3 regions of the Mixta intestinalis genome follow, and region 1 is predicted to be linked to each of the others. Evidence: predicted binding sites of a transcription regulator. Region 1 holds the regulator's gene; each other region holds the start of a gene.

Region 1 (10,284 bases):
ATGCCTTTAATCGCCGGTGCCTCGTTTTTCCAGAAATAGCCGTGATGCACCATTACCGCATCCGCTTCCAGCCGCACCGCTTCATCCAGCAGCGCCTGGCAGGCGGTGACGCCGGTCACGATCTTCCTTACCTCTGCGCGGCCTTCAACCTGCAAACCGTTGGGCGCGTAGTCGCTGAAGGCGGCACTGTTAAGCTGTTGGTTAACGATCTGCTCCAGTTCAAAGTTATTCATTCACCTACTCCGGGGATATGACCGACGACGCCTGGCGCGCCGCCTCAAAAATAGCCAGGGTTTGCTCTCTTGCCGCCTTATGTTCCACGATTGGCAGCGGATAATCGAGCCGTTGATGATTTTTCTTTGCCCAGTCATGCGGATGATGAATCACTTTATCGGGCACCGCCGCCAGCTCCGGCAGCCAGCGGCGGATAAATTCACCCTGTGCGTCAAAGCGCTCGCCCTGAGTGGTGGGATTAAAAATACGAAACCAGGGAACGGCATCGGTGCCGGTAGAGGCGGACCACTGCCAGCCGCCGTTGTTGGCGGCCAGATCGCCATCGATCAGTACCGACATAAAATAGCGCTCGCCCAGCCGCCAGTCGATTTGCAGATCCTTAATCAGAAAGCTGGCGGCGATCATGCGCAGGCGATTGTGCATCCAGCCGGTGGCGTTTAGCTGACGCATCGCAGCATCAACAATGGGATAGCCGGTTTTCCCCTGGCACCAGGCGTCAAACTGCTCGGGCCGCTGCTGCCAGGCTAATTTTTTCGTCCAGGCCGCAAAAGGCTGGTTTTTACACAGCTTTGGAAACGCAACCAGCAGGTGGCGGTAAAAATCACGCCAGATTAGCTCATTCAGCCAGACGCTGGCCTGCCCTTCCTCCAGCGCCTGCGGCTGTTCGCGCAGCAGACGATGTAAGCACTGACGCGGCGACAGCGTGCCGGTCGCCAGGCACACAGAAAGCCTGCTGGTGCCCTCCAGCGCGGGGTAATCACGCTGCGCCGGATAATCCAGCACCGGCTGACGACAGAAAGCGCGCAGGCGCTGTAGCGCGGCGGCTTCGCCAACGGGAAATAGCTGCTCATCAAACGATTCACGCGGATAGTCAAAAGGTGACAGCGGTAGTAATGTTGTTAGCGGCGTTTCTGCACGCGCCTGCGGTGCCGACAGACACTCTGGCAGCCCGGCACGCAGACGCTTGCGATACGCTTTGCTGAACGGCGTAAAGACTTTATACGCTTCATTATTGCCGGTTCTGACGCTGCCCGGCGGCAACAGGACGCTGTCGTCAAACCCCTGCACCGTCACGCCCTGCTCAGTGAGCCGACGCTCAACGGCGGCATCCCGTTCGCGTTCGTTAAATTCATACTGATAGTTGTAAAACAGCGCATCAACCTGCTGTTCGTGACAGAAATCTTGCAGGTAGCTAACGGAGGCGGTGAAGTCATCACACTGATGATAGTGCAGCGCGATCCCCTTTTCCGTCAGGCTTTGCTGTAGCTGTTGCAGGCTACGCCAGATATATTCCGCCTGACGCGGTGCCATATTATGCTGATGCCACTGCTGCGGCGTGGCGATAAACAACGCAATCACGCGGGCATGGCGCGCACGGCAGGCTGCCCAGAGCGCGCTGTTATCGTTGATGCGCAGATCGTTGCGCAGCCAGACCAGATGGGTGGTCATAGGTTCTCCTGAGCGATCAACGACCGTAGCGTAAACGCAGCGCTTCCGGGTAAGGCTCAAAATAACGCTGTTGCGCCAGCCATTCGTGCGGATACTCTTTCATATAGTGTTTAAGCAGCGTAATCGGCGCCAGCAGCGGCTGTAAGCCCTGACGATAACGATCGATCAGTGAAGCCAGTTCCTGACGCTGGGTGGAAGAGAGCTGGCGACGAAAATAACCCTGAACGTGCATCAAAACGTTAGTGTGATTATTACGCGTGGCGCGATGCGCCATCAGCGCCATCAGGCGATTACGGTATTCCGTTGCGTACGCTTCAAGCGAAGGATAACTGTTCATTGCCGCAACGAAGCGTCCCATCTCACGATACTCCGGCTGTGAATGGGCCAGCAGCAGCAGCTTATAGCGTGTGTGAAAAGCGATCAGGCCGTGCGCCGTCAATCCCTGACGCCACATCTGATTAAACTCATGCAGGGCATAGATCCGGCCGACAAAATTTTCCCGCAGCACATCATCATGCAGACGCCCATCTTCTTCCATCGGTAACCAGGGCATTTCGCGTTGCAGCGCTTCGGCGAAGATACCGATACCCTCTTTACGATTGTTGTTACTGTCAGGTTCGTATACGCGTACCCGCTCCATGCCGCAGCTGGGGGATTTAGCACAGAGAATATAGCCGCACAGATGATGCAGACCGCTGACCTTATGCGCGGCAAACTCACGCATCTGCGCGGTGATCTCTTCGCCGCCGGTTTTGCTGAAGCAAAGTGCAACCTCATCCTGCTTTTTCACCAGCCGCAACGCCGGACGCGGCGTCGGTAATCCGATCGCCATTTCCGGGCAGATCGGTTCATAGCGCACATAGGGAGCGAGTTGTTCAGCGGCGAAAGCCAGTCGTTTATGACCGCCGTCGAAACGCACGCTTTCTCCCAATAAACAGGCGCTGATTCCTACCGGTATTTTTTCGCTCATACTTGTACAACTCCAAAAACTTTGTATAAGTTTTAGTTTAGCTGAAGCCCAAGTGCAACGCACTTAAAATCCAGTGACACCGGAACAGAAGGCAAAAAAAATCCCGCCGCTCGGCAGGATTTATCGGGATAGCAAACGCTATCTGTGATTAGATTGCTGATCAATCCCTGGCCTTAATTGCCAGTTTAGTAGAAGTCTCCGCCCGCCGCTTCCGCCTGGGCCAGCCAGACGGGCTTGCTGCTGGTCTTACTCCAGACACGGTGCAGATAGCTGTAAAAACGCGCTCTGTCGGGGCGGAAAATCATTATGGGTAGCGCCAACAGGCCAATAAGTACAACGGCCGTGCGACGCAGGATAATTTTAGGCAGGGGATAAACAGAATACATAACCTACGCCTCCTGGAGATAAGTAAATAACGGAATATGTGAACGATAATAGACCTCATTGTGTAATTTTACTACTCATCCGACCACTTTTTTTGCTGAAAAAAAGGACAAAAAATGCCCCAGGCGGTAACTAAGTTACAAAATTGTTTATTTATGGTTTTAATGTTGTTCTATTAACGGCTGATGTTAACGATAAAGAGCACGACGCGTTCTATCAGAATGCGCTTTCAGGTTGTTCAATCGATTCTACGGCACGGAGAGGCCCCGTTTTGACCAGCGTACTGATTGTTGAAGATGAAAAAGAGATACGGCGTTTTTTACGTGTAGCGCTGGAGGGTGAAGCACTGCGCGTATACGACAGCGATACCTTACAGCGCGGTCTGATTGAGGCGGCAACGCGTCGCCCCGATCTGGTCATTCTCGACCTCGGCCTGCCCGACGGTGACGGCATCGACTTTATTCGCGATCTGCGCCAGTGGAGCGCGATCCCGGTTATCGTCCTTTCGGCGCGCAGCGACGAGCAGGACAAAATCGCGGCGCTGGATGCCGGAGCGGATGATTTTCTTACTAAACCCTTTGGCATCGGGGAATTACAGGCGCGGGTGCGCGTGGCGCTGCGTCGGCAGGCGGGAAAAAATGCCCCAAACAGCGTGGTGCAGTTCGGTCAGGTAGAGGTTGATTTAGCTGCTCATCATATTACGCGCGCTGGCGCTACCATCCATTTGACGCCGACAGAGTTTCGTTTGCTGGCACTGCTGTTAAATAATCCGGGAAAAGTGCTGACCCAACGCCAGCTGTTAAACCATGTCTGGGGGCCAAACGCGGTTGAACACAGCCACTATCTGCGCATCTATATGGGGCATCTGCGCCAGAAGCTGGAACAGGATCCGGCACGTCCGGCGCATCTGTTAACCGAAACCGCTATCGGCTATCGCTTCATGCCTTGAGCTACCCTATCGCCCATAAAAAAGGCGCTGATGATCAGCGCCTTGTTTGTTTTCGCGTTCAGACTCAGGCGTTTTTCAGTACCGCGCTGACGATCTCAACGGCTTCTTTCTCGATTTTTTCGCGATGTTCTGCGCCGAGGAAACTTTCACAGTAAATTTTATAGGCATCTTCAGTACCGGACGGACGTGCGGCGAACCAGCCGTTTTCCGTCATGACTTTCAGACCGCCAATCGCCGCCCCGTTACCCGGCGCGCTGGTCAGGCGCGCGGTAATCGGATCGCCAGCCAGCGTATCGGCGCTGACCATTTCCGGCGACAGCTTCGACAATGCCGCTTTCTGTGCCGACGTGGCAGGTGCCTGTAAGCGGTTATAGCTTGGCGCACCAAAGCGTTTAGCCAGCTCATCATAGTGCTGCTGCGGGTTTTTTCCGGTCACGGCAGTAATTTCCGCCGCCAGCAGGCAGAGAATAATACCGTCTTTATCGGTAGACCACGGCGTGCCGTCAAAACGCAGGAAAGAGGCGCCCGCGCTCTCTTCGCCGCCGAAGCCAAAGCTGCCGTCAAACAGGCCATCGACAAACCATTTAAAGCCGACCGGCACTTCCACCAGCTTACGTCCGATATCGTTAACCACGCGATCGATCATCGCGCTGGATACCAGCGTCTTCCCAACGGCCACCTCTTTACCCCACTGTGGGCGATGCTGGAACAGGTAGTTAATCGCTACCGCCAGATAGTGGTTCGGGTTCATCAGGCCCGCAGGCGTGACAATGCCGTGACGGTCATAGTCAGGATCGTTACCGAAAGCGAGATCGAACTTATCGCGCAGCGCCAGCAGGCCCGCCATCGCACATTCAGAAGAGCAGTCCATGCGCACTACGCCATCTTTATCCAGATGCATAAAGCGGAAGGTTTGATCGATAGCGTCGTTAACGATGGTCAGATCGAGCTGATAATGTTCAGCGATACGCTGCCAGTAGGCCATGCCGGATCCGCCAAGCGGATCGACACCGATTTTCAGGCCCGCTTTTTTAATCGCGTCCATATCAACGACCTGCGCCAGCCCTTCTACATACGGCTGGATCAGATCTTTTTCCCGCAGATGACCGCTGGCCCAGGCCTGTGCCAGGGTGAGGCGTTTCACCTCTTTCAGGTCATCTTTGATCAGCTGGTTAGCGCGATCTTCCACCACTTTCGTGACGTTGGTATCCGCCGGGCCGCCATTCGGCGGATTGTATTTGATGCCGCCATCTTCCGGCGGGTTATGCGAAGGCGTGATTACAATACCATCCGCCTGTGCGCCGCCCGCTTTGTTGTGTTCAAGGATAGCGTTTGAGATCGCCGGGGTTGGCGTATAGCCGTTGTCCTGCTGCACAATCACATCAACACCGTTAGCCGCCAGCACTTCCAGCACGGAAATAATCGCCGGTTCCGACAGCGCATGCGTATCTTTACCGACAAAACAGGGGCCGGTAATGCCATTTTTACGCCGTTCTTCCGCTATCGCCTGCGCAATCGCGAGAATATGCGTTTCGTTGAAGCTTTGACGCGCGGCGCTGCCGCGATGGCCTGATGTGCCGAATTTCACCGCATGTTCCACATTGCCTTTCTCAGGTTGCAGAACGTAATACTGGGACGTTAATTGTGCGACGTTAATTAAATCGCTCTGCTGGGCTGGCTGCCCGGCACGGGGGTGATTGGCCATTGGCGCTTCTCCCTGACGCTTCAGTTAAATGGTGCCGCAAACCTTATCTGCCAGCTCCTGCGGGAACTGCATTGCCAGCATAATGTGTTCCACCATGCTGCATTTGCGGCCTGTATTAGTGTTGGTGATCACCCAGTACGGCGTGCCGGGCACATGCTTCGGCTTAGTATGGGTGCCATGCTGTAACAGTGTTTGCTCATCGCCGGCAAAGTAAACGCGGGTGCGTCCCTGCAGCGAGGCGGTCGCCTCGGCAAACGCAGCGGGATCAAGAGAATAGAGCGTCGACAGAATCAGCATAAAACGGTTAACCGCTTTCTTTTGCTCGGCATACTCATCAGAGAGTAGCAGCTCACGCACGGCGCGCACGCGATCCTGAGAACGTGGGACCGGTTTGCTGGTCTCACTCTCCTGACTCACGTTAACAGCTACGGCGGGAGCCGTAGCCGCAACCGGCGCACTCTGACCGGCGGTAAATTTCAGCATACGCCGTAAAATATCCGAGGCACTTTCACCGATATGCTGCGTGTGACTGGCAATGTAGCGGTAGAGCTCTTCGTCGACTTCAATCGTTTTCATCTTCATCCGTACGGTAATTGCTTGTGGCAGAGCCAGGCGCAGCGGATATTAGCCAGGTTCAGCTGTACAATTTGCGCGCTGGTTCTAACATAAGGATTATAAAGTTAAATCCTGCGGGTCGGTAGCAACGTTGGCGCTTGCAGACAAAAGTCAGAATATGCCGCAAAGCCTCCCGGCGAACAACCGCTCACTAACCGGCAGGGAAAGTAAAAACCATGATAACCTAAGCTTTACTGTCAACTGTAAGAACTTTGCCATGAATTTGAATACTCGCCTGCAAACTGAACAATCTGCCAACGATGCGACACCCATCCTGTTGATTCATGGTCTGTTTGGTAGCCTGGATAATCTTGGCGTACTGGCGCGCGGCCTGAAGGCGGATCGGCCGCTTATCCAGGTTGACGTGCGCAATCATGGCCTTTCGCCGCGCAGCGAGGTGATGAGCTATCGGGCGATGGCACAGGATATGCTGGAAACGCTCGATCGGCACAGCATCGATAACGTCACGGTTATCGGTCACTCAATGGGCGGCAAAATCGCCATGACCATGACCGCGCTGGCACCGGAACGTATCGAACAGCTGGTGCTGATCGATATCGCCCCGGTGGATTACCAGACCCGCCGACACGATGCCATTTTCGCTGCCGTTAATGCCGTTACCGCTTCAGGCGTTACCCAACGCAGCGCCGCCGCCGACATCATGCGTGAAATCATCGCTGAAGAAGGCGTGATTCAGTTCCTGCTGAAATCTTTTCACGACGGTGCCTGGCGCTTTAACGTCCCTGTTCTGTGGGATAACTATAGCGCGATTTCCGGCTGGGAAAGTATACCGCCGTGGCAGGGACCGGCGCTGTTTATTCGCGGCGAGCTTTCTCCCTATCTGGATGATATTCATCGTGATACGTTGCTGGCGCAGTTCCCACAGGCGCGCGCGCATGTGATTGCCGGAGCGGGTCACTGGGTTCATGCTGAAAAACCCGACGCGGTACTGCGTGCCATACAGCGTTTTTTAGCGCTGTAAAAGCAAGGCGTTAACCCGCCGACAAAGATTGTTCTCACTCTTTGCTCAGGGTATGATGGCGCGCTAAAATTTTGCCGTCGCTGAAAATGGCGGCAAGCCGGCCCAAACGTCACCATGCGCGGCGCAAACGCGCAGCCCATTCAGTACCACGATTCTATGGCAAAAGAACACACGGACCGGACCACGATCGATCTGTTTGCAGATGAACGTCGCCCGGGACGCCCGAAAACCAGTCCGCTGTCGCGTGATGAACAACTTCGTATCAACAAACGCAACCAGTTGAAACGTGACAAAGTACGGGGTTTACGGCGCGTTGAACTGAAGATGAACAGTGAGGCTGTCGAAGCGCTCAATGCAATGGCCGCTGAACGTGGCGTAAGCCGCAGCGAGCTGATTGAAGAGATGATTCTTGCCCAGTTGAAGGCGCTCTGACTGGCTGAAAGAAGCGCACAATGAGACACAAATGCAGCGGCTTTACGAGTTCCGCCTCCAGACGGTCTCTGCTATTATTGCCGTAATCTGCATTCCACGGGCAGTTACCAATTCTATAAGTTTCAAGAGGTTATTAAACTCATGGCAATCGTAGGCATTTTCTTTGGCAGCGATACCGGCAATACAGAAAACATTGCGAAAATGATCCAGAAACAGCTCGGTAGCGACGTTGCTGCAGTGCATGATATTGCCAAGAGCAGTAAAGAAGACCTGGAGGCTTTTGATATTCTGCTGCTGGGCATCCCTACCTGGTATTATGGCGAAGCGCAGTGCGACTGGGATGACTTCTTCCCGACGCTGGAAGAGATCGACTTTAACGGCAAGCTGGTAGCGCTGTTTGGCTGCGGCGACCAGGAAGATTACGCTGAATATTTCTGTGATGCCATGGGCACCATCCGCGATATTATCGAGCCGAACGGCGCGGTAATCGTTGGTCACTGGCCAACCGAAGGCTATCACTTCGAAGCCTCTAAAGGTCTCGCCGACGATACGCATTTCCTTGGACTGGCAATTGACGAAGATCGTCAGCCTGAATTAACCAACGAACGCGTTGATAAGTGGGTGAAGCAGATTTACGAAGAGCTGCATCTGCAGGAAATTCTGGAAGCCTGATTCCGCGCTGATTGTGTACCACATCACATTGCGTAACAGGTTTTTCCTATAGAAATGATAGGTACGGGTTTGAAAATTTTATCAAACAGTCGGTAGAATACCCGTATCGGTCATACGCTTTCCTGCCGTTGTGCTGTAAAGCGGCAGGATGAAGCGAAATGTAAACGCAGCATCAGATGAGCATGAACAACGCCGGACGTAGCTCTTATTTTACTTCCACTTGCGGCTTCACGCCTCCCCGTACGGTTTTCATTTCGAAGCATCAGTTCTATAATGAGACGCATTAGCTTTAGCGTCGACCGATGTTCATGGCTGTTCAGCCACATTGTGACTAGCAAAGTAACAGGACAATATCCGCATGACTGACAATAACACCGCATTAAAGAAGGCCGGCCTGAAGGTTACGCTTCCACGACTAAAAATCCTGGAAGTGCTTCAGGAACCTGAGAGCCATCACGTCAGTGCGGAAGATTTGTACAAGCGCCTGATTGATATGGGCGAAGAAATTGGGCTGGCAACGGTATATCGCGTACTGAACCAGTTTGATGATGCTGGCATCGTTACACGCCATAACTTTGAAGGCGGTAAATCCGTTTTCGAACTGACCCAGCAGCATCATCACGATCACCTGATTTGCCTTGACTGCGGCCGGGTGATTGAATTTAGTGATGAATCGATCGAAGCTCGCCAGCGTGAAATCGCCACGCGTTACGGCATCAAGCTGACCAACCACAGTCTCTATCTGTACGGTCACTGCGCGACGGGTGACTGCCGCGAAGATGAAACATTACACGACAAATAAAAAATTGTGCTATGCAGTAATGGAAACCGGTGCCTGAGCACCGGTTTTTTTATGGCTTTGTGACGCCGGGCAAGCGTAAAAGCCTGCCCCAACGTTTTCAATCAGAGCGCTTCGCTGCGGCTGTAGCGCTCTCCATCCGGGCTGACGCTGCGTACCATAACGCTACTGCCTTCAGCAACCGTAGGCTTCATCCGCTCGTCATAGCGCAGCCAGCCTTTACCGCCATCCAGCGAGTATTCGATAGCCAGACCCGGCAGCGCAAGGTTCGCCTCCAGCTTGCCGTTGCGAATTTGCGCGCCCGGCACCGGCAGGCGGTAAGCGATACCGACTTTATCCAGCTTCGCCAGCTCACGTTGCCCCAGAATATTGGCGAAACGCTGCCAGTCGCGGTTTAACGCCTGACGATCGACAAACTGCGTGACGCCACCCTGATATTCACGCCCCGGCTGATAATCCTGCTCCCAGGAGGCACGATGCCAGGCGCGCTCCGCTACGGTAAACAGGCGCGGGAAGATCATATATTCCATCTGGTCGTCGGTACGTACGGTTTCACTCCACAGCTGCGCCGACAGCCCCCAGGCTCCGGGCCAGGGTTTATCAGAGCGTGCCGTAAAGGTTTTGCCATCACGATCGACTGAGGTCTCCGCATTTTGCGGTAGGTTATTTGGCGCAAAGCTAAACATCTTACGTTCATCGCTATAGCGCGTTCCCCAATAGTAGCCACGCTCTAACGGGTTCACCTCATAAGGGAAATCCATATAGACGTAGTCGGGGTTAGAGATAATCACATCGTAGCCTTTATTGGCCCAGTCGTTAGCGCTGTCAAAGCCGCCCCAGTAAAGTGTATCCCAGAAGTTAACCGCCACTTTTGGCGTGGCGAAGGCGGCAGCGTTCTCCGCATGTTTCACGCCATCCTGCCAGGCCTGCATACGTTCGATACCGTGCGCATGTACCTTACTGCTGACCGCCAGCGCAAAATAGCTCGGCAGATGATCGAGATCTTTCACTTCACCAGCCGCAATCATTTTCTGACAGGCGAGCGATTTTTCCCAGGGGCGATTTTCCTGGCTGCGGTCAATCAGGCCGGTAC
Region 2 (10,284 bases), 960 kb from region 1:
GCTTACTTTAAAGCCTTCGGCGATTATCTGGCGCAGGCCTATGGTCAGGCGCTGGCGCTCTATCACGGGCAGACTTATCAAATTGCGCCGGAGCAGCCGCTGGGTGATGCCAGCATTATCGCCATCCGTGTGACCATTATCGATCCTAACGGTCGTCCGCCGGTTCGCCTCGATTTTCAGTGGCGTAAAAACAGCCGTACCGGTAACTGGCAGGCCTATGACATGATTGCTGAAGGGATCAGCATGATTACCACCAAGCAGAACGAATGGAGCGATACGCTGCGTACAAAAGGTATTGATGGCCTGACGCAGCTGCTGAAAAACTACGCGGCGCAGCCTATTACGCTGGATCAGAAAAACAATGGCTGATCACCTGAGCTGGCGTATTGAGGCCGGGACGCTTTTTCTTCAGGGAGAGCTCGATCGGGAAACGCTGCTCGGCCTGTGGCAACAGCGGGAAACCGCTATGCAAAATATCGCTGCTATCGATGTCTCCGCTCTGCAACGTGTTGATTCCGCAGGTCTGGCGCTGCTGGTACATCTGCGCCAGATTGCGCAACAGCAGGGAGCCGCGCCGGTTTTTCGCGGCGTTACGGATAAATTGCATTCGTTGATCACGCTGTACAATTTACAGCAGATCATTGTTTCTGCTGATGATACTGCCTGATCGGCAGCGCGTCTTTATTAAGCCCCTGGATTTTCAGGGGCTTTTTGCTTATTTAAGATAAATGCGCTTTCAACTACTATGTCAGCCTGTTTATCATCAACCGAATCCAGAAAAATCATGGAAAATAGTGAAATCCAGGCAGTGCTGATGAACGCCCTGCCGTTGAAAGAAGTCCACGTTAGCGGTGACGGCAGCCATTTTCAGGTTATTGCCGTCGGTGAACTCTTTAGTGAGCTGAGCCGCGTGAAGAAACAGCAGACGGTTTTTGCACCGTTAATGGAATATATCGCCGATAACCGTATCCATGCGGTTTCGATCAAAACCTACACTCCTGAAGAGTGGGAAAGGGATCGTAAGCTGAACGGTTTTTAAGCTGTTGGCGCGGCATACTGTCCGCGACTCAACGGCCCTTTGAGTTCTGACAACAGAGAGCAGTTGCAATGGATAAATTTCGTGTACAGGGTCCGACCCGGTTGAGTGGTGAAGTTACCATCTCCGGCGCTAAAAATGCCGCGCTACCGATCCTGTTCGCCGCTTTACTGGCTGAAGAGCCGGTAGAGATTCAAAATGTCCCTAAGCTAAAGGACATTGATACCACGATGAAGCTGCTGAGCCAGCTGGGGGTAAAAACAGAGCGCAATGGCTCAGTGCATCTTGATGCCAGTAAGGTTGACGTTTACTGCGCGCCTTATGAGCTGGTGAAAACCATGCGCGCCTCCATCTGGGCGCTGGGGCCGCTGGTTGCTCGTTTTGGACAGGGCCAGGTTTCGCTACCCGGCGGCTGTGCTATCGGCGCGCGCCCGGTCGATCTGCATATTACCGGTCTGGAGCAGCTGGGTGCTGAAATCAAACTGGAAGAAGGCTATGTCAAAGCTTCCGTCAACGGGCGGCTGAAAGGCGCGCACATCGTAATGGATAAGGTGAGCGTAGGCGCGACGGTAACCATTATGTCAGCGGCTACGCTGGCTACGGGCACCACGGTTATTGAAAATGCCGCGCGTGAACCGGAAATTGTCGATACCGCAAACTTTTTAAACGCGCTTGGGGCGAAGATCAGCGGCGCAGGCGGCGATCGCATCACCATCGAAGGGGTTGAGCGTCTGGGCGGCGGCGTTTATCGCGTGTTGCCGGATCGTATTGAAACCGGGACGTTTCTGGTGGCTGCCGCGATCTCCGGCGGTAAAGTTGTCTGCCATAAAACCCAGCCGGATACGCTGGATGCGGTGCTGGCGAAGCTGCGCGAAGCGGGTGCCGAGATCGAGACAGGTGAAGACTGGATTAGCCTTGATATGCATGGCAAGCGTCCGAAAGCGGTAAATGTACGCACTGCGCCGCATCCGGGTTTCCCTACGGACATGCAGGCGCAGTTCACGCTGCTGAACCTGGTAGCAGAAGGTACGGGCGTCATTACTGAAACCATCTTCGAAAATCGTTTTATGCACATCCCGGAGCTGATCCGTATGGGAGCGCATGCGGAGATCGAGAGCAATACGGCTATTTGTCACGGCGTGGAAAGGCTTTCTGGCGCACAGGTGATGGCAACCGATCTGCGTGCTTCCGCCTGTCTGGTGCTTGCGGGTTGTATCGCTGAAGGCACAACCTTAGTGGATCGTATCTATCATATCGATCGTGGCTATGAGCATATCGAAGATAAACTGATTGCGATGGGTGCCAACATTGAGCGCGTAAGCGAATAGGTTGCTCTGCCAGATCGATCGGATCGGAAAAGATGAATGAAAACAGCTCCCGTAAGCGGGAGCTTTTTTTTGCCCCGGTGTTATCAGGAGCGAGAACGGATCAATTTTTTACGATCGATCAGCCGGTTCGTTTTAGGATCGTAATAGCGGCTGGGCCAGATCTCCGCCGGGTGCACGGCGATGGCGTCCGCTATAAGCCATTCTCCTTTGGGCCAGGGACGATTAAGTGCGTTTGCCAGCGTAGATGAGCTAAGGCCAGCCTGGCGTGAGACCGCCGCCAGGGACGTTCCCTTTTTATGCAGAGCAGCAATGATATCGGCGGGATGCCAGTCGTGTTTGTGATACTTGCTTTTATTCATAGCGCATCTCTCCCTATGCACAATTTCTTTATGGAACCATGGATGTTTTAAGAGTCATCAAGATATTCTTATTTAAGAAAAATTAGATAATTTCAAAAAGTCGACTTACCTATTGAGTTATGGTTGGTTTTTTATAGCAAACTGGTTCCATATGTTTCCAGTAATTTTTGATTAATGCTGGTAAATTGTGCCTTTCTTCGCAAAATATCTAATAACCGCTGCAACAGCGCAGGGCCGTCATCGGGCTATCCCATAAAATTGGGAAAGTATCGGAAAGGCGTTGGGGAAAGGAAAAGAGAAAAGCGGGAGACTGCATGCGGCAGCGCTCCCGTTAAGCCAGTTATCAGGAGTCGCGCTGTACGGCCATATGGGCAAGCGCTTCAAGCGCGCTGCGCCAGGGAGATTCAGGCAACGCCTGCAAAGCGGCGATAGCCTTATCTGCTTCCTCTTCGGCGCGATTGCGCGTCCACTCCAGCGAGCCGCATTGACGCATGGTTTCCAGTACCGGCTCCAGCAAATGACGCCCATTACCTTGCTCGATCGCCTCGCGAATCATCGCTGCCTGCTGGGTATTGCCGTGGCGCATCGCATGCAGCAGTGGCAACGTCGGTTTACCTTCGCTCAGATCGTCGCCTACGTTTTTACCCAGCGTCTGACCATCCGCGCTGTAATCGAGAAGATCGTCAATCAGCTGGAAAGCGGTGCCGATATAGCGGCCATATGCCTGCAACGCCTGTTCTTCAGCTGCTGTCGCACCAGCAAGAATACCGGAGGATTGCGCCGCCGCCTCGAACAGACGCGCGGTTTTGCTGTAGATAACATGCATGTAACTCTCTTCGGTGATATCCGGATCGTTACAGTTCATCAGCTGTAGTACTTCGCCTTCGGCGATAACATTCACCGCTTCTGACATCAGTTCCAGTACACGCAGTGAACCGAGGCTGGTCATCATCTGAAAGGCGCGCGTATAGATAAAATCACCAACCAGTACGCTGGCTGCGTTACCAAAGGCAGCATTGGCCGTCGCTTTACCACGGCGCATATCCGATTCATCCACCACGTCGTCATGCAGCAGCGTCGCCGTATGAATAAATTCAATCAGCGCGGCGATAGTGACATGCTGGCTGCCTTCGTAGCCCAGCGCACGTGCCGCAAGGATAGCGATCATCGGGCGAATACGTTTGCCGCCGCCGCTGATGATGTAGTAACCCAACTGATTGATGAGCGAAACATCTGAATTCAGCTGTGAGAGAATGGTCTCGTTGACGGCCGCCATATCCTGCGCGGTTAATTCATTAATTTGTTCTAAATTCATCAGTCTGTTCAGCTATTGCTCTGTTCAGCGCCATGTTAAGCGACTTTGCCCATGTCTGTGGGATGTAATGTATTACAGATTGTACTTGAAAAACGAGACTCTGGAATCCCGAGTATGGCGCTGCGTTTTTTTTCTGCAATCCTTTGCTATGTCCTCTTGTCAACGCAGGGAATTTTGCGTAGAATTCGCGCCCTATTGTGAATATTTTATCGCGCCGCCTGACAATTGAAGAGGGCATGCGCAGAAGCGGAGTTTTATATGTACGCGGTTTTCCAAAGTGGTGGTAAACAACACCGAGTAAGCGAAGGTCAAACCGTTCGCCTGGAAAAGCTGGACATCGCAACCGGCGAAACAATTGAGTTCGATCAGGTTCTGATGATTGCTAATGGTGACGACGTGACTATCGGCGCACCACTGGTTTCAGGTGGCGTGATCAAAGCAGAAGTTGTTGCTCATGGTCGTGGCGAGAAAATTAAAATCGTTAAGTTTCGTCGTCGTAAACACTACCGTAAGCAGCAAGGCCACCGTCAGTGGTTCACTGATGTGAAAATCACTGGCATCAGCGCCTGAGAGGAGATCTGACAAATGGCACACAAAAAGGCTGGCGGCTCAACACGTAACGGTCGCGACTCTAATGCACAGCGCCTGGGCGTAAAACGTTTCGGCGGTGAATCTGTTCTGGCCGGCAACATCATCGTTCGTCAGCGTGGCACCAAATTCCACGCCGGTACCAATGTTGGTCTTGGCCGTGACCACACGCTGTTTGCTACCGCAGACGGTAAAGTGAAATTCGAAGTTAAAGGCCCGAAAAACCGTAAATACGTCAGCATCGTTGCTGAGTAAGGTTATCGTGCTGCGGGTTGATTGATTCGATCGGCCTGCCAGAGTTTGAAAGCCCCGCAGAGCATTGCGGGGCTTTTTACATTTTGAGCCTGCCTGATTTGCTGTACACTTTATGTACAGTCTTTCCGCAACGGGTCATCGCTTATGGCCTCGGCGGAACAAGCCGCACCGGCTATGCCGCCGGTTGCCAGGTGGATGATTTACGGAGAAGGTAAATGAAGTTTGTTGATGAAGCGACAATTCTGGTTGTCGCAGGCGATGGCGGCAACGGTTGTGTCAGCTTCCGTCGTGAAAAATATATTCCGAAAGGCGGCCCTGATGGCGGCGACGGTGGCGACGGTGGCGACGTGTATCTGCTGGCAGATGAAAATCTTAACACGCTGATCGATTATCGCTTTGAAAAATCGTTTCGTGCCGAGCGCGGTCAGAATGGCCAAAGCCGTGACTGTACCGGTAAGCGCGGTAAAGATGTTGTGATTAAAGTGCCGGTAGGGACACGCGTTATCGATCAGGGTACCGGCGAAACGCTGGGTGACCTGACGCGCCACGAGCAGAAGTTAATGGTAGCGAAGGGCGGCTGGCACGGGCTGGGCAACACCCGCTTTAAATCGTCGGTTAACCGTACGCCGCGTCAGAAAACGATGGGAACACCGGGCGAGAAACGCGATTTGCAGCTGGAGCTGATGCTGCTGGCGGATGTCGGGATGCTTGGGCTGCCGAACGCCGGTAAATCAACCTTTATCCGCGCCGTTTCCGCCGCGAAACCCAAAGTAGCCGACTATCCCTTTACGACGCTGGTACCGAGCCTGGGCGTAGTGCGTATGGATAGCGAGCAGAGCTTCGTGGTGGCTGATATTCCTGGCCTGATCGAAGGGGCAGCAGAAGGTGCAGGGCTTGGCATCCGCTTCCTGAAACATCTGGAACGCTGCCGCGTGCTGTTGCATCTGATCGATCTGGCACCGATTGATGAATCCGATCCGGTAGAAAATGCCCGGATCATTCTCGGTGAGCTGGAAAAATACAGTGAAAAACTCTTCCACAAGTCGCGCTGGCTGGTATTTAACAAGATCGATCTGCTGGATCGTGAAGAGGCGGAAGCGCGCGCTAAAGCGATCGCCGAGGCGCTGGGCTGGGATGATAAATATTACCTCATTTCTGCTGCCAGCCAGACCGGTGTGAATGCGCTGTGCTGGGATGTGATGTCCTTCCTTAACGACCATCCGAAAGAGGCGGAAGAGGAAGAGAAGAAACCTGAAAAAGCGGAATTCATGTGGGATGATTACCATCGTGAAGCGCTGGAGCAGGCAGAAGAAGAAGTGGATGAGGAGTGGGATGACGACTGGGATGAAGATGACGACGAAGGCGTCGAAATTATCTATCAGCGTTGATACCATTTTCCCTGTTAAAGGCCCGGACGCGTCCGGGCTTTTTTATTGCGGTTTAACGCAGTTCGCCCCATAGCCGCTGCAATCCATCCGTCAGGCCACCGCGCCAGCAGAGCGCATCGTGCCCACCTTCGAATTCGCGGTAGTAAACCTGATGGCCCTGCGCCTGTAACACCGGCAGCAGGATCCGGTTCGACTGCAATATAATCTTTTCATGCAGCCCGGCTTCCAGCCAGAGGCGCTGTGGCTGCGTTGTTTCCATTTGCTGCTTCAGCTGTTCCGTCAGCCGTCCTCCGCTTTCGGGAGTATGACGATCCGGCCACCAAAACGATCCGGACAGCGATATCGCACCGTTAAAGACGTTGGGCCAGTTAAGTGTTGCGTACAATGCCGCCAGGCCACCATAGCTCTGCCCGGCTACCAGCGTTGGCAGCTGGCTGTCCCAGACGGGCAACCATTCACCTACCTGCGGTAGTAGCTCATGCTGCACCGCCAGCCAGAAATCAGCGTTACAGGTCAGTTCCTGCCCGCGCTGGGTCGTTCCCATTGAATCGATAAAAAGATAGCAGGCCGGAGGCAACAGACCCTGTTGCGTAAGCCATTCCAGCACGGCCGCAGCGGGCATACTCTTTAGCCAGAACTGCCCATCCAGCAAAATAGCGAGCGGACGCTGCGCATCCCCGTCACCGGTTTGCAGCAGCCACACCGAACGTCGGTTTGCCAGACGAGCGCTGTGCCAGCGGTATGCGACGGGCTGGCGATTGTTCTCCCGTAAGGGAGATCGATCCAACTGCTGCCATCCCGCCTGTGGCGGCGCGTCAGGCATATGCAGTGGCGAAACCGGATGACCGCGCCCATTTTGCCAGCTGCGTAGTGGATTGAGCGGATCGGCTATCGCGTTGGGCAGATGTGCCTTCCACCACTGGCGCAGCGTATTTACATCCGGCGGCGAAGCAGGAAAATCGTCTGTATCGCTGACAGGAATTAAACAGTAGCTGCCGCGCCAGCGTGAATTGAGCCTCACTTCTCCCTGCCAGACATCGGTGCCAGCGATCCGCTCCAGTGAAAACGGACGTTGCTGACGATGGTGATCGGTTACGCCATTAATATTTAACCAGACGCGCTGTGTCGTGGAGTGGCGCTCGTCGCCCTGCGGATCGCGCCAGTAAAAACGTGTAAGGCAGCTACTGGCGGAGGTTTCCACAATAGCGGGAATACCCTGCTGAATGCGGGACTGCCACCAGGCCTCGCTGCCTGTCTGCAATGAACAAGTCATGACGCTCCTCAGGACAAAACAGAATGACTACCTGTAAATAATAACAATATTGATAACTATTATCATTTTCAATAATCTGTTTCCGGTTATTAACAGGTAAGTAAGCTGTATCACTAACGGAAAAAAAATGACAACGACATCTGAGAAAGTTTATCGCTTTTTAATGCCGCTGACGCTGGCAGGCGTCATGGGCGCAGCAGCGGCAGCGACAGGGGAATCGACGGCCAGAGAAACGGATGAGGCGGAAGAAGGGACGTTGGTCGTGACGGCTCAGCAGCAGACGTTACAGGCACCAGGCGTCTCCACCATCTCTGCGCAGCAGATAGAAAGACATCCACCTGCTCGTGATGTTTCGGAAATTATTCGCACCATGCCGGGCGTTAACCTTACCGGCAATTCTACCAGTGGCCAGCGCGGCAATAACCGGCAAATCGACATTCGCGGTATGGGGCCGGAAAACACGTTAATCCTGATCGATGGACGTCCGGTCACCAGCCGTAATGCTGTGCGTCTGGGCTGGCGCGGCGAACGGGATACGCGCGGCGACAGCAACTGGGTGCCTGCGGAGCTGGTTGAACGTATTGATGTTATCCGTGGCCCGGCGGCAGCGCGCTATGGCAACGGTGCGGCAGGCGGTGTGGTAAATATCATTACTAAAAAACAGCTCGACGACTGGCACGGCTCATGGAACAGCTATTACAACATTCCACAGCATGATGAAGAGGGTTCGACAAAACGCACCAGCTTTAGCCTGAGTGGCCCGCTGGGTGAAGCGCTGAGCTTCCGACTTTATGGTGGATTAAGCAAAACTCAGGCGGATGCTCAGTTTATTAATGAAGGACATCAATCCCTGCGTACCGGCAGCTATAGTGATACGGTGCCTGCAGGACGTGAAGGTTCAGAAAATAAAGATATCAACGCCTTACTGCGCTGGGCTTTCGCCCCAATGCAGGCGCTGGAATTTGAAGCAGGCTACAGTCGTCAGGGTAACCGCTACGCGGGCGACACGCAAAACACGAATACTAACGCGCTGGTAAATAAGTTCTACGGTAAGGAAACTAACCGGCTTTATCGGCAAAATTTCGCCGTGACCTGGACCGGCGGCTGGGATAATGGAATCAGCACTAATAGCTTTGCACAGTATGAAAATACCCGCAACAACAGGTTGAATGAGGGGCTGGCGGGCGGTACCGAAGGTATTTTCGCTAACGAAGGTTTTTCCACAATCGAACTGAACAACGTGCTGCTGCATAGCGAAATCAGCGTACCTTTTAACTGGCTGGTAAACCAGACCGCAACGCTGGGGACGGAATGGAACCAGCAGCGGATGAAAGATCCCAGCTCGACCACGCAACCGCTAACGGGTGGCAATATTGCCGGTATTGCTACCGGTAGCCGTAGCCCCTACAGCCAGGCGGAGATATTTTCGCTGTTTGCGGAGGATAACCTGGAACTGACCGACAGTACGATGCTGGTTCCGGCGCTACGTTTCGATCATCACACTATCGTTGGCGATAACTGGAGCCCGTCACTGAACCTTTCTCAGGCATTGGGCGATGAGGTGACGTTGAAGCTCGGCATCGCCAGAGCTTACAAAGCTCCCAGCCTTTACCAGACCAATCCTAACTATATTCTTTACAGCCGTGGCCAGGGCTGTGCTGCCAGCAGCGGTGCCTGTTATCTGATGGGCAACGACGAGCTACAGGCGGAAACCAGCATCAATAAAGAAGCAGGTCTGGAGTGGAAACATGAGGATTATCAGGTGGGCGTTACCTGGTTCCGTAATGACTACCGAGACAAAATCGAGGCGGGCTATCTTCCCAGCGGGGTTTCGACTAACGGCAAGACCGATCTCTATCGCTGGGAAAATGTGCCAAAGGCGGTAGTTGAAGGTCTGGAAGGAACGGTTAATTTTCCGCTCGGAGAGACGATTATCTGGAGCAATAACCTGACCTGGATGCTGCAAAGTAAGAACAAAGAGACCGGCGATCGGCTATCGATTATTCCGCAGTACACCTTAAACTCGATGCTGAGCTGGCAGGCGACACAGGATCTGTCATTGCAAACCACGTTTACCTGGTATGGACGCCAGACGCCGAAAAAGTACAACTACAAGGGAGAGGCCATTACGGGCAGCGAGAGAGATGAAGTTAGTCCTTACTCCGTTGTAGGGTTAAGCGGCACGCTGGAAGTGAATAAGTATGTCAGCGTTACGCTGGGAGTGGATAATTTACTGGATAAGCGCCATTTCCGCGCCGGCAATGCGCAAACAACCGGTAATGCCGTGACCAATTCTTATATGTATGGCGCGGGCGCGAATACCTATAACGAATCGGGGCGAACCTGGTATCTTGGTTTGAATACGCATTTCTGATCCTGTGCCCGTTAGTCTTAATTAAGGCTGACGGGCAGCCAGCATTGCGCCTCCAGGCCAGAGCGATCCTGGCGGTTCGTTAGCTGTAGTTTGCCGCCATGCAGCTGCAAAATACGCAGTACAATATTTAAGCCCAGCCCGCTACCGCCGTAACGCCGATCGCGACGATGAAACGCCTGAGTTAATTCGCTGGCGCTCTCCTCCTCAATACCTGGCCCCTCATCCACCACGCGCAGCAGGCTGCCGTTAATGTCGGTTACTAACTCCAGCTGGATCAGTGAATCTTCCGGGCTGTAGCGTGAGGCGTTTTCCAGCAGGTTACGCAGCATCAGCCGCAGTAGGACCGCATCGCCCTCTACTTTTCCGTT
Region 3 (10,284 bases), 1.2 Mb from region 1:
TCGCCAGCTGGGCGATGCGCGCGTCTTTTGCCAGCTGTGGCGTGGTGACCAGCAGATTGCCGTAAGGGTTATGGGCGGCGGATTCCAGACCCAGCGCATCTTTCGCTGGCGTCAGACCCGCCTCCAGCGCGTAGTTGCCGTTAATCACCGCAGCATCCACGTCATCCAGCGCGCGCGGCAGCTGCGGCGATTCAATCTCAACAATCTTGATCTCTTTCGGGTTATCGGTGATGTCCTGCGGCGTCACCAGCGTTGCGCCGCTATTATCCAGCGCCTTCAGGTGAATCAGCCCTTTATCCTCCAGCAGCCGTAGCGCACGGCTCAGGTTGGTGGTGTTATTCGGCACCGCAATGTTTGCACCCTGCGGCAGATCCGCCAGACTTTTTACCCGATGCGAGTAGATGCCGAGCGGTTCAATATGCACATCGGCCACGACGCTGAACGTTTTGCCCAGCGCCTTCTCCTGATCTTTCAGGTAGGGCAGATGCTGGAAATAGTTGGCATCCACATCGCCCGACGCCAGCAGTTCATTGGCATTAACGCCGCCGCTTAGCTCGATGATGTCGAGATCCAGCTTCGGATCGATTTGCTTCACATACTCCAGAATTTCCGCGTGCGGCACCGGATCGGCGGCGATACGCAGCGGTGCGGCTTTCAGACTCTGGGCAACCAGTAATGAGAGCCCGGCAAGGGCAAAAAGGGTCTGCTTAATCATCATTTTTCTCTCAGGGTGAGTAAATTATTGCGGCAGGCGCTGTTCGGGATAGAAACGCTGCGCCACTTCAGGATGTGAACGCAGTCGGCCTTTGAGGTAGTTCCAGCCCACTTCGCGCAGCAGTGGATTAAGCGGATCGCTGGTCGGCCCCTGTGCCTGACGCGCCAGGGTCTCCGGTAGCTGATAAACCGGCACCACCGCATCCAGCTGCGCGCCGAGGAAGAAGGCCGCCGACAGGCGTTCGAGATCGGGGCGTGGTGATACCACACGATGAACGGTGGCGCGCAGATAGCCGTTGGTTGCCAGCTCCAGCAGCTCGCCGATATTCACCACGAAAGAACCCGGCAGCGGCGAGGCGGCGACCCAGTTATCGGGCGACAGCTCTACCTCCAGGCCGGGCTGATCGTCCTGGAGCAGCAGCGTCAGGAAGCCGGAATCTTTATGTGCGCCCACGCCCTGACGGGATTCTGCGTCGCTGCGTCCCGGATAGCGAATCAGCTTGATATGCTCGTTGGGATAAGTACCGTAGAGGTTATCAAAGGCATGACGCGGCAGCTGTAGCGCTTCGGCCAGCGCGCGTAGCAGTTCCAGCGCCACCTGCGTCATCTCCTGCTGCCAGCGGGTAATCACCTGTTGTAGCTCCGGCAACGCCTCTGGCCACTGATTTGGCCCCTGCATCCGCTGCCAGGCGGGCGCATCTGGCGTGACCGGCAGGGCGTCACGCTCGGCACCGACATCGAACTGCTCGCGGAAATCGGGCTGGCTGCGGGTGATCTCCACGCCAGCAAGGTTATAGCCGCGAAAATGGGGTGAGTTCGCCATCTCCACCTTCAGCTTCTCCTGCTGCGGCAGGGCGAAAAAGGCGCGAGCGACGCGCTGTACCTCATCCAACAGCGACTGCTCAACACGGTGATTAACCAGGTAGAAGAATCCGACATCGCGGGCGGTCTGACGCAGCTGATTGATAACCCGCTGGCGCGGCGCGCCCTGGCCTGAGAGCAGCGAGAAATCGATTACCGGGAGCGTTAATGAAGCGGTGTGGCTCATAGCAATATTCCTGTTGACGACGGTTGCCTGCACAGTGCCATTTCGCCAGGTGCTTCACTACCAATTAATTGTGCTATCTATATGCAAAGGATGAATAGCGCAGAGAAAAGTTTCAGCCCTGGCGGAAAATATTAAGAGATTTCTGACAACAGTCTGAAAAACTTGATATTTGAAATGTCCCGAAGGAATGTTCTATTATCTGGCTGCTTCTTAACTCTGTAACGCCCTGCTACATGGATTGTCGGGCGGCAAAGACCTCCCGGAAAAGCAGTTAAACGTTACTCTTTTCTGTGATATCAAAAATAATATCAGGGAAGAAAATGACCTTATATTCCATTAAGCCTGCCTTTCAGGCATTGCTACGCCCGTTAATGTTTTTTTTAGACCAGCACGGCGTAACGGCGAATCATATTACGCTTACCGCTATTATCATGTCGTTATTTGCCGGGGCGCTGCTAATTATTATTCCCTACCATGAGATTTTCTTTTTGCTGCCTGCGGTTTTATTTATTCGTATGGCGCTTAATGCACTGGACGGGATGCTTGCCAGGGAGTGCAACCAGGCAAGCCGCCTGGGAGCAATATTGAATGAAATCGGCGATGTTATTTCAGATATTGCGCTCTATCTGCCGTTTATTTTTGTTGCCGGGAGCCAGTTCTGGCTGGTGCTGGCGCTGTTGTTTGGCACTGTGCTGACCGAGTTTTGCGGCCTGCTGGCGCAGACGCTGAACCAGACGCGTAGCTACGCCGGGCCGCTTGGCAAAAGCGATCGTGCGCTGCTTTTTGGCTGTTGGGGACTATGCCTTGCGCTCTGGCCAACGCTGGCACCCTGGAGCAATCTGGTCTGGATCGCGGCGATTCTGCTGCTGATCTGGACGGCAATTAACCGCTGCCGTAGTGCGATGGTGCAGGAGTCAGAAAGATGACGCTGCTGATAAAATCGCTGGCGGTTATTTTTGCGCTGCTGTTGCTGGCTACCTTTATTACCGCGCTGCTGGTCTGGCGGCGTCCGGAAAAAAACTGGCGTGAGCTGCGATTGCGTATCCGCACATGGTGGATCATCATTATATTATTTTCGCTGGCCATGGCCAGCCCACGCTGGCTGGCGCTGCTGTTCTTTGCGCTGGTGAGTTTCCTCGCGCTGAAAGAGTTTCTTACCCTGATTGCGTTTTGCCGTTTCGATCGCATTCCTCTGCTGTGGATGTTTATCGCTATTCCTATTAATTACTGGCTGGTGGGCATGAACTGGTATGGATTATTTATCATCTTCATTCCGGTTTGGTTCTTTCTGCTTCTGCCTGCGCGCATGGTAATGACCGGCAATACCCACGCTTTTTTAAGCAGCGTATCCATGCTGCACTGGGGGCTAATGACCACCGTATTTGCCTTTGGTCACGTTGCCTGTTTGCTGGTGTTGCCGGGGAATAACAGCGAAGAGGGCGCGCTGCTGGTGTTGTTTCTGGTCGGGCTCACTGAGTTTAACGATATTATGCAATACCTGTGGGGGAAACTGCTGGGGAGAATTAAGATAACGCCGAAGGTCAGCCCAAATAAAACGCTGGCCGGGCTGCTGGGCGGTATTGTCAGCACCGCCGTCGCCGCGCTGTTTGTCGGGCCGATTTTAACGCCATTAGGCTGGGATATGGCGCTACTGGCTGGCGTGATTATCGGTATTAGCGGTTTTTACGGCGATATCGTGATGTCCGCTATTAAGCGCGATATTGGCGTAAAAGACAGCGGTTCGCTGCTGCCGGGACACGGCGGCATTCTCGATCGGCTGGATTCACTGATTTTTACCGCGCCGGTCTTTTTTCATTTTATCCGTTACTTTAGTTACTGAATAGATTGTTAAAACGCACGCTGCGGTTTTTGTTCACACGCTTGGTGGTCTGGCCGGTTATCTGGCTGTGGCTAACGGTCAAATATAGCGAGCGATTATCGCAGCAGGGGCCAAAGATAATTGTCGCCAATCATAACAGCCATATGGATATGTTTGTTTTACTTTCGTTGTTTTCGCTGCGCACGCAACAGAAAGTGCATCCGGTAGCCGCTGCCGATGATTACCCGCGCAATAACTATCTGGCGTGGTTCACGTTGAATATCCTGAATTACGACATAACCTGTTGTTTTAACACTTACATTACGTTTGTGTACAAAAAAATAGCGTTTTCTACATGAAAAATCTGTACAGATAAGTCAGTTTTGTATAACTTTGTCCTCTGTCGGAAGATTGTTTTTTAACCTTAGCGAAGGACATACTATGCGTCAGGACGGATACCAGGCTTCACCCGCGAGCGACCTTGCCCGTTATTTCAGCAATGCCGCTCTGCCCACCCAGCAGGAAACATTGGGTAAGATCGTGGTTGAGATTCTGCATGCGGGTAAAAATCTTAATCGCAAGGCAATCTGTACCAAGCTGCTCCGTCGTCTGGAAGTCGCTGGCAGCGCTGAAGAAGAACAGCATTACAAAGAGCTTATTCGTCTGCTTTTTGTCAGCGATGCCTGATATTATCCGGGTGGCCTCACCGCGTTCCCGCTGGGTATCGTCCGGTTATCACTCTCTTTTTCACCGTTGAACGCTGGTTTTCAGGCAATAACAGGCTAATCTGAGCATTCAGGCCTGGTGAGCTGTTAATAGCAAACGGGGTCTGCGTTTAGCGCTGATAGGGTATTGTCCTTATCGGTGAGTGACCCAGGAAAGCGGATATGAACAGAAGTGACGACGAAAAACTGAAAGACATTATGATGGGCGAAGCGGTGCTGGCGCTGCTGCATGGCGGCGGCGCGGTCTCCGTCGCTACGCTTATCACCCGATTACAGGCGCTTGCCGTTGGTGAGCGAGATGACGCACGCCGGCTGGCCTGCGAACGCGCTATTGCTGAAGTACGCGAGAGCGCAAGCGTTATGCGCGAGCGTAACGCGACATCGGTCAATGACAGTAACAGCGTACAGTATCTGTTTGCGCAGGGCGGTTCGCCCGACGACAGTAAAAAACACTAATCGCCAGTCGTTTTCCCGCTCAGTTCATTTTCTCGGCGATTAGCCGAACGGCGCGTAGCAGATGCTCCCTGTGCGCCTCGTCAACGGCCAGTTCGACATGCTGTTGTAGCAGGGCGGCAATATCGTGCATATGTATCGGCCTTCCGTTAGCGAGCAGCAGTGACACCGCATAACCTATCGCTGCATGGACCTCTTCCGCGATTTTCCCCTGTTCATCAACCAAAAGCGCGCCTCCATAGAGTGAGCTGAACAGACATACAGCTTATCATTGCAGTGGTTGGGCAAACAATTGTTCAACCGTTTCGCTACAAACAGCCTGCCTGAAATACTCACCATTAACAAATAATCACATCAGGTCACTTGTTTTTTTCTTGCCGATAATGATAATCGGTATCGTTTACATTTACGCTTCTTTACGTCATTTTACCTTCGGCCCTGTTGAGGACCCCGGCATGTTTGTTCCATTTCTGATTATGTTGCGCGAGGGGCTGGAAGCCGCGCTGATTGTCAGCCTGATCGCCAGCTACCTGAAGCGTACCCGGCGTACCCGCTGGTTTGGCGCAATGTGGGCGGGGGTGTTTATCGCCGCCGCGATCTGCCTGGCGCTTGGCCTGTTTATCAACGCCACCACCGGTGAATTCCCCCAGAAACAGCAGGAGCTGTTTGAAGGGCTGGTGGCGGCGATTGCGGTGATTATCCTTACCTGGATGGTGTTCTGGATGCGCAAAGTGTCGCGTAACGTCAGGGCGCAGCTGGAAGAGGCGGTCGATCAGGCGCTGCAAAAAAGTGGCGGCGGCTGGGCGCTGGTGCTGATGGTATTTCTTGCCGTGGCGCGTGAAGGGCTGGAGTCGGTCTTTTTCTTACTGGCTGCGTTTACTCAGGATGTCGGTATCGCGCCACCGCTGGGTGCGGTGCTGGGATTGCTCAGCGCAGTAATTATCGGCGCGCTGATCTACTGGGGCGGTGTCAGATTGAACCTGGCGAAATTCTTCAAATGGAGCAGCCTGTTTATCATTTTTGTCGCCGCCGGGCTGGCTGCCGGGGCGATTCGCGCCTTCCACGAAGCGGGCCTCTGGAACCATTTTCAGGACGTTGCTTTCGATCTCAGCACGACGCTTTCCACGCATACGCTTTCTGGCACGCTGCTGGAAGGGCTGCTGGGCTACCAGGAAGCGCCTACCGTCAGCGAGGTAGCGGTTTGGCTGCTCTATCTGATTCCAGCGCTGCTGCTGTTTTTTATGCCTGCCCGCCCGACGTCGCGCGCGCTGAGCCAGTAACACTTACTTTGTCAGGGAATCTATCCATGAAAATCTTTAACTGCCGCCATACCGTGCTGGCCTCTCTGCTGGCCTGTTCCGCTGCCTCCGCCGCTGATATTCCGCAGGTTAACATCAGCGTTAACGATAAACAGTGCGAGCCGATGGCGCTGACCGTCGCGGCGGGTAAAACGCAATTTATTATCCGCAATAACAGCCAGAAAGGGCTGGAGTGGGAAATTCTGAAGGGCGTGATGGTGGTTGAGGAGCGGGAAAATATCGCACCGGGCTTCACGCAGAAGCTGACCGCTAATCTGGTGCCCGGCGAATATGAGATGACCTGCGGCCTGCTCAGCAATCCGAAAGGAAAGCTGATCGTTAAATCGGCGGCGGGGCAGGAGAGCGGCGACCAGCCAGCGCTGATGCAGCTAAGCGGCGCCGTCAGCGCCTATAAAAGCTGGGTGATGGCAGAGGTTACGCAGCTGGTCAGCGGCACCAAAGATTTTACCGATGCGGTGAAGGCGGGCGATCTGGCAAAAGCGCAATCGCTGTATGCGCCAACGCGCCAGCACTATGAACGTATCGAGCCGATTGCCGAGCTGTTCTCCGATCTGGATGGCAGCATTGACGCGCGCGAAGATGATTATGAGCAGAAAGCGGAAGATCCGAAATTCACCGGCTTCCACCGCCTGGAAAAAGCGCTGTTTGGCGATCGCAGCACTCGCGGTATGACGAACTACGCCGATCGCCTTTATCAGGATACGCTGGAGCTGCAAAAGCGTATCAGCGAACTGGCTTTCCCGCCGGGTAAAGTGGTAGGTGGCGCGGCTGGCCTGATTGAGGAAGTGGCGGCGAGTAAAATCTCCGGCGAAGAGGAACGTTACAGCCGTACCGATCTGTGGGATTTTCAGGCCAACGTTGACGGCGCGCAGAAGATCGTCAACCTGCTACGTCCGCAGCTGGAAAAAGCCAATCCGCAGCTTTTAAGTCAAATCGACGGCAACTTTAAAAAGGTGGATGCGATTCTGTCTAAATATCGCACCCAGCAGGGATTCGCCTCTTATGAAAAACTCACCCTGACCGATCGCAACCGTCTGAAAGGGCCGGTTACCGCGCTGGCAGAAGATCTGGCGCTGCTGCGCGGCACGCTGGGGCTGGATTAAGCGATATGGCGAAAATGAACGATGCGGCGATGCCTTCACGCCGTCGTCTGTTAAAAGGTTTTGGCCTGCTGGGCGGGGCAGCGATCGCCGGTAGCTGCCCGGTCAGCGGCGCGACCGGCGAACGTTTTTCACCGGGAGCGCTTTCACCTGCGACGAGAGAGGATCGCCAGCCGTTTTACGGCGCGCATCAGGCCGGGATCGTCACGCCGCAGCAGGCGGCGATGATGCTGGTTGCTTTCGATGTGCTGGCGAGCGATAAGGCAGATCTGGTGCGGCTGTGTCAGCTGCTTACCGACCGCATCGCATTTCTTACCCAGGGCGGCGAGGCACCGCCAACCGACAATCCGCGGCTGCCGCCGCTGGATTCCGGTATTCTTGGCGCACATATCTGGCCGGATAATCTGACGATAACCGTCTCGGTGGGCGCGTCGCTGTTTGACGAGCGCTACGGTCTGGCGGCGCTGAAGCCCGTGCGGTTACAGACCATGACGCGTTTTCCGAACGATGCGCTGGATGCCAGCTTTTGCCACGGCGATCTGCTGTTGCAAATTTGCGCCAACACCCACGACACGGTGATTCATGCGCTGCGCGATATCGTGAAACATACGCCTGATTTGCTCAGCATACGCTGGCGACGTGAAGGTTTTATTTCAGATCACGCGGCACGCAGCCGGGGCAGGGAAACGCCGATCAATCTGCTGGGCTTTAAGGATGGCACCGCCAATCCTGACACGGCGAATAGCGCGCTGATGGAGCAAATTGTATGGGTGACGCCGGAGCAGGGTGAACCCGCCTGGGCTGGCGGCGGCAGCTATCAGGCGGTGCGCATCATTCAGTTTCGCGTTGAGTTTTGGGATCGCACGCCGCTTGGCGAGCAGCAGACCATTTTCGGGCGTGAAAAGCTGAGCGGCGCACCGCTCGGCATGCAGCATGAGCATGACGAGCCGGACTATCGTCAGGACCCGGAAGGAAAGGTTATTCCGCTGGACGCCCACATTCGTCTGGCCAACCCGCGCACGCCGCAAACGCAAAGCAGCCTGATGCTGCGGCGCGGCTACAGCTATTCCGCCGGGGTTACCGCCGCCGGACAGCTGGATATGGGATTGCTGTTTGTCTGCTATCAGCACGATTTAGAAAAAGGCTTTTTAACGGTACAGCAACGGCTAAACGGCGAAGCGCTGGAGGAATATATTAAACCGATCGGCGGCGGCTATTTCTTTGTGCTGCCCGGCGTAAAAAATAATCAACATTATCTGGCACAGCCGCTACTGGAAGCCTGATATTTAGCGCCTCTCGCCAGCTTAGCGCTACGGGAGGTTATTTTAAAATCCGTTTTTTCCTGCCCGTTTTAGCGCGTTCTGATCTTTCTGAATTATCTCAGCTTTATTTTTATCTGGTTAATTCATTGTTATTTAAGATAAAAAAACAAAGGTGCTGTCGGAAAGTTCTTTTTGTGCCTAAATTTTGTGCATTTGGTTAAGCTGCTGGTTGCAAATTTAGCTAAATCTGTTGCACTTTAGACAGAGCGGTCGTCTGTTATGTTCATCTTTGACGATGGAGAATGCGAATGGAAACGTCCTGTAGAGGACAACCGGTAGCTAAAAAAATATCGCACTGTTTTTCGCGAGAGGATTTCTTTCTCTCGTTTATTTTCCTCTCTTGTTATTTTCACAGCGTCATCCTTTCTCTTTTTCTTATCGGGCGTATACCGGCGGTATACACCTGTTTATCAACGGCTCGTAAGGCTCTGAAGGAAGCCAACCTCTAAAGCGTTCACGTAATCGCGCCAGAGATCCTCCGGCGCGGGAAATGAAACCAACTGTAAGGTGCCACTATGGGAAGACAGAAAGCAGTGATCAAAGCGCGTCGTGAAGCACGTCGGGTGCTACGGAGCGATTCACGCAGCCATCGGCAGCGTGAGGAAGAATCGGTCACCTCGCTGGTGCAAATGGGTGGGCTGGATGCGATCGGCATGGCGTGCGATTCACGCGACCGTGCGCCGATTGAAGCCCGAAATGATGCTCAGGCGCACTATCTCAACGCCATAGAGACAAAACAGCTGATCTTCGCCACCGGTGAAGCCGGCTGCGGCAAAACCTGGATCAGCGCCGCAAAAGCGGCCGAAGCCCTGATTCATAAGGATGTGGACAGAATCATCGTTACCCGACCGGTATTGCAGGCGGATGAAGATCTCGGCTTTTTGCCGGGTGATATCTCAGAAAAATTCGCCCCTTATTTTCGCCCGGTCTACGACGTTCTGGTTAAACGTCTTGGCTCTTCCTTTATGCAATATTGCCTGCGTCCCGAAATCGGTAAGGTGGAGATTGCGCCCTTTGCCTATATGCGTGGACGTACCTTCGAAAATGCCGTGGTGATCCTTGATGAAGCGCAAAACGTCACCGCCGCGCAGATGAAAATGTTTCTGACTCGCCTGGGCGAAAACGTCACGGTGATTGTGAATGGCGATGTAACGCAGTGCGATTTGCCCGCAGGCGTGACATCAGGACTGGCCGACGCGCTCGATCGTTTCACTGAAGATGAGATGGTAGGTGTGGTGCGGTTTGGACAAGAGGATTGCGTGCGTTCCGCGCTTTGCCAGCGCGCGCTGCACGCTTACGGTTGATTGAGTGAGTAGTCTGTAGCCAAAGCCCGGACGCGAGTTCGGGCTTTTTTGTCTATGGAAAACCTCAGCCAAGCTGGGAGGGGGCCATAAACTTTCAGCCCGTTATTAAAACCCTTTTTAATTTGTTAAGGCATCTTGCGGTCTGGCAACTGCAAGAATTAAACGAGAAAACAAAAGGGGGCCCCCAATGGGGGACGAAAAGAGCTTAGTGTACATCCGATGGAACTGTAAATATCACATCGTTTTTGCTCCGAAATATCGTAAACAGGCGTTCTATGGAGAGAAACACAGAGCCACAGGCAGCATTTTAAGAAAGCTTTGTGAATGGAAATACGTGAGCATTCTGGAAGCGGAATGCTGTGTGGATCACATCCATATGCTTCTGAAGCCCCACTAAAGATGAGCGTGTCGGATTTTCATGGAGTGTTTAAAGGGAAAGAGCAGCCTGATGCTCTATGAGCAATTTAGCGATTTGAAGTT

What was found. Region 1 encodes Fur, which represses iron uptake genes when iron is present. Its sites were predicted from a motif close to ATAATAATGAGAACNACTATCAA; they were not measured.
Region 2: fes (enterochelin esterase) is a predicted target of Fur. The motif match lies at 7,586-7,608, and genes of this name have one in related genera.
Region 3: efeU (iron uptake transporter permease EfeU) is a predicted target of Fur. The motif match lies at 5,143-5,165, and genes of this name have one in related genera.

What each region holds. Positions count from the first base shown of each region.
Region 1 covers NZ_CP028271.1:591,826-602,109, reverse strand. Annotated here, with positions in the region: gene C7M51_RS02790 (type 2 GTP cyclohydrolase I) at 1-233, opposite strand, end outside; gene phrB (deoxyribodipyrimidine photo-lyase) at 238-1,683, opposite strand; gene C7M51_RS02780 (YbgA family protein) at 1,700-2,653, opposite strand; gene C7M51_RS02775 (YbfA family protein) at 2,839-3,039, opposite strand; gene kdpE (two-component system response regulator KdpE) at 3,309-3,986, shown strand; gene pgm (phosphoglucomutase (alpha-D-glucose-1,6-bisphosphate-dependent)) at 4,051-5,691, opposite strand; gene seqA (replication initiation negative regulator SeqA) at 5,716-6,267, opposite strand; gene ybfF (esterase) at 6,524-7,288, shown strand; gene ybfE (LexA regulated protein) at 7,445-7,720, shown strand; gene fldA (flavodoxin FldA) at 7,862-8,392, shown strand; gene fur (ferric iron uptake transcriptional regulator) at 8,751-9,194, shown strand; gene C7M51_RS02735 (beta-N-acetylhexosaminidase) at 9,296-10,284, opposite strand, start outside.
Region 2 covers NZ_CP028271.1:4,333,595-4,343,878, forward strand. Annotated here, with positions in the region: gene mlaC (phospholipid-binding protein MlaC) at 1-369, shown strand, start outside; gene mlaB (lipid asymmetry maintenance protein MlaB) at 362-667, shown strand; gene ibaG (BolA family iron metabolism protein IbaG) at 785-1,039, shown strand; gene murA (UDP-N-acetylglucosamine 1-carboxyvinyltransferase) at 1,108-2,364, shown strand; gene C7M51_RS20175 (helix-turn-helix domain-containing protein) at 2,448-2,723, opposite strand; gene ispB (octaprenyl diphosphate synthase) at 3,067-4,038, opposite strand; gene rplU (50S ribosomal protein L21) at 4,297-4,608, shown strand; gene rpmA (50S ribosomal protein L27) at 4,624-4,881, shown strand; gene cgtA (Obg family GTPase CgtA) at 5,097-6,269, shown strand; gene fes (enterochelin esterase) at 6,322-7,542, opposite strand; gene C7M51_RS20205 (TonB-dependent siderophore receptor) at 7,730-9,916, shown strand; gene pmrB (two-component system sensor histidine kinase PmrB) at 9,934-10,284, opposite strand, start outside.
Region 3 covers NZ_CP028271.1:1,797,716-1,807,999, reverse strand. Annotated here, with positions in the region: gene C7M51_RS08590 (MetQ/NlpA family ABC transporter substrate-binding protein) at 1-715, opposite strand, end outside; gene C7M51_RS08585 (isopenicillin N synthase family dioxygenase) at 740-1,762, opposite strand; gene C7M51_RS08580 (CDP-alcohol phosphatidyltransferase family protein) at 2,083-2,688, shown strand; gene C7M51_RS08575 (phosphatidate cytidylyltransferase) at 2,685-3,602, shown strand; gene C7M51_RS08570 (1-acyl-sn-glycerol-3-phosphate acyltransferase) at 3,632-3,940, shown strand; gene ycgZ (regulatory protein YcgZ) at 4,023-4,268, shown strand; gene C7M51_RS08560 (hypothetical protein) at 4,469-4,762, shown strand; gene C7M51_RS08555 (hypothetical protein) at 4,782-4,985, opposite strand; gene efeU (iron uptake transporter permease EfeU) at 5,215-6,039, shown strand; gene efeO (iron uptake system protein EfeO) at 6,066-7,181, shown strand; gene efeB (iron uptake transporter deferrochelatase/peroxidase subunit) at 7,187-8,461, shown strand; gene phoH (phosphate starvation-inducible protein PhoH) at 9,016-9,804, shown strand; partial or broken gene tnpA (IS200/IS605 family transposase) at 9,992-10,284, shown strand, end outside.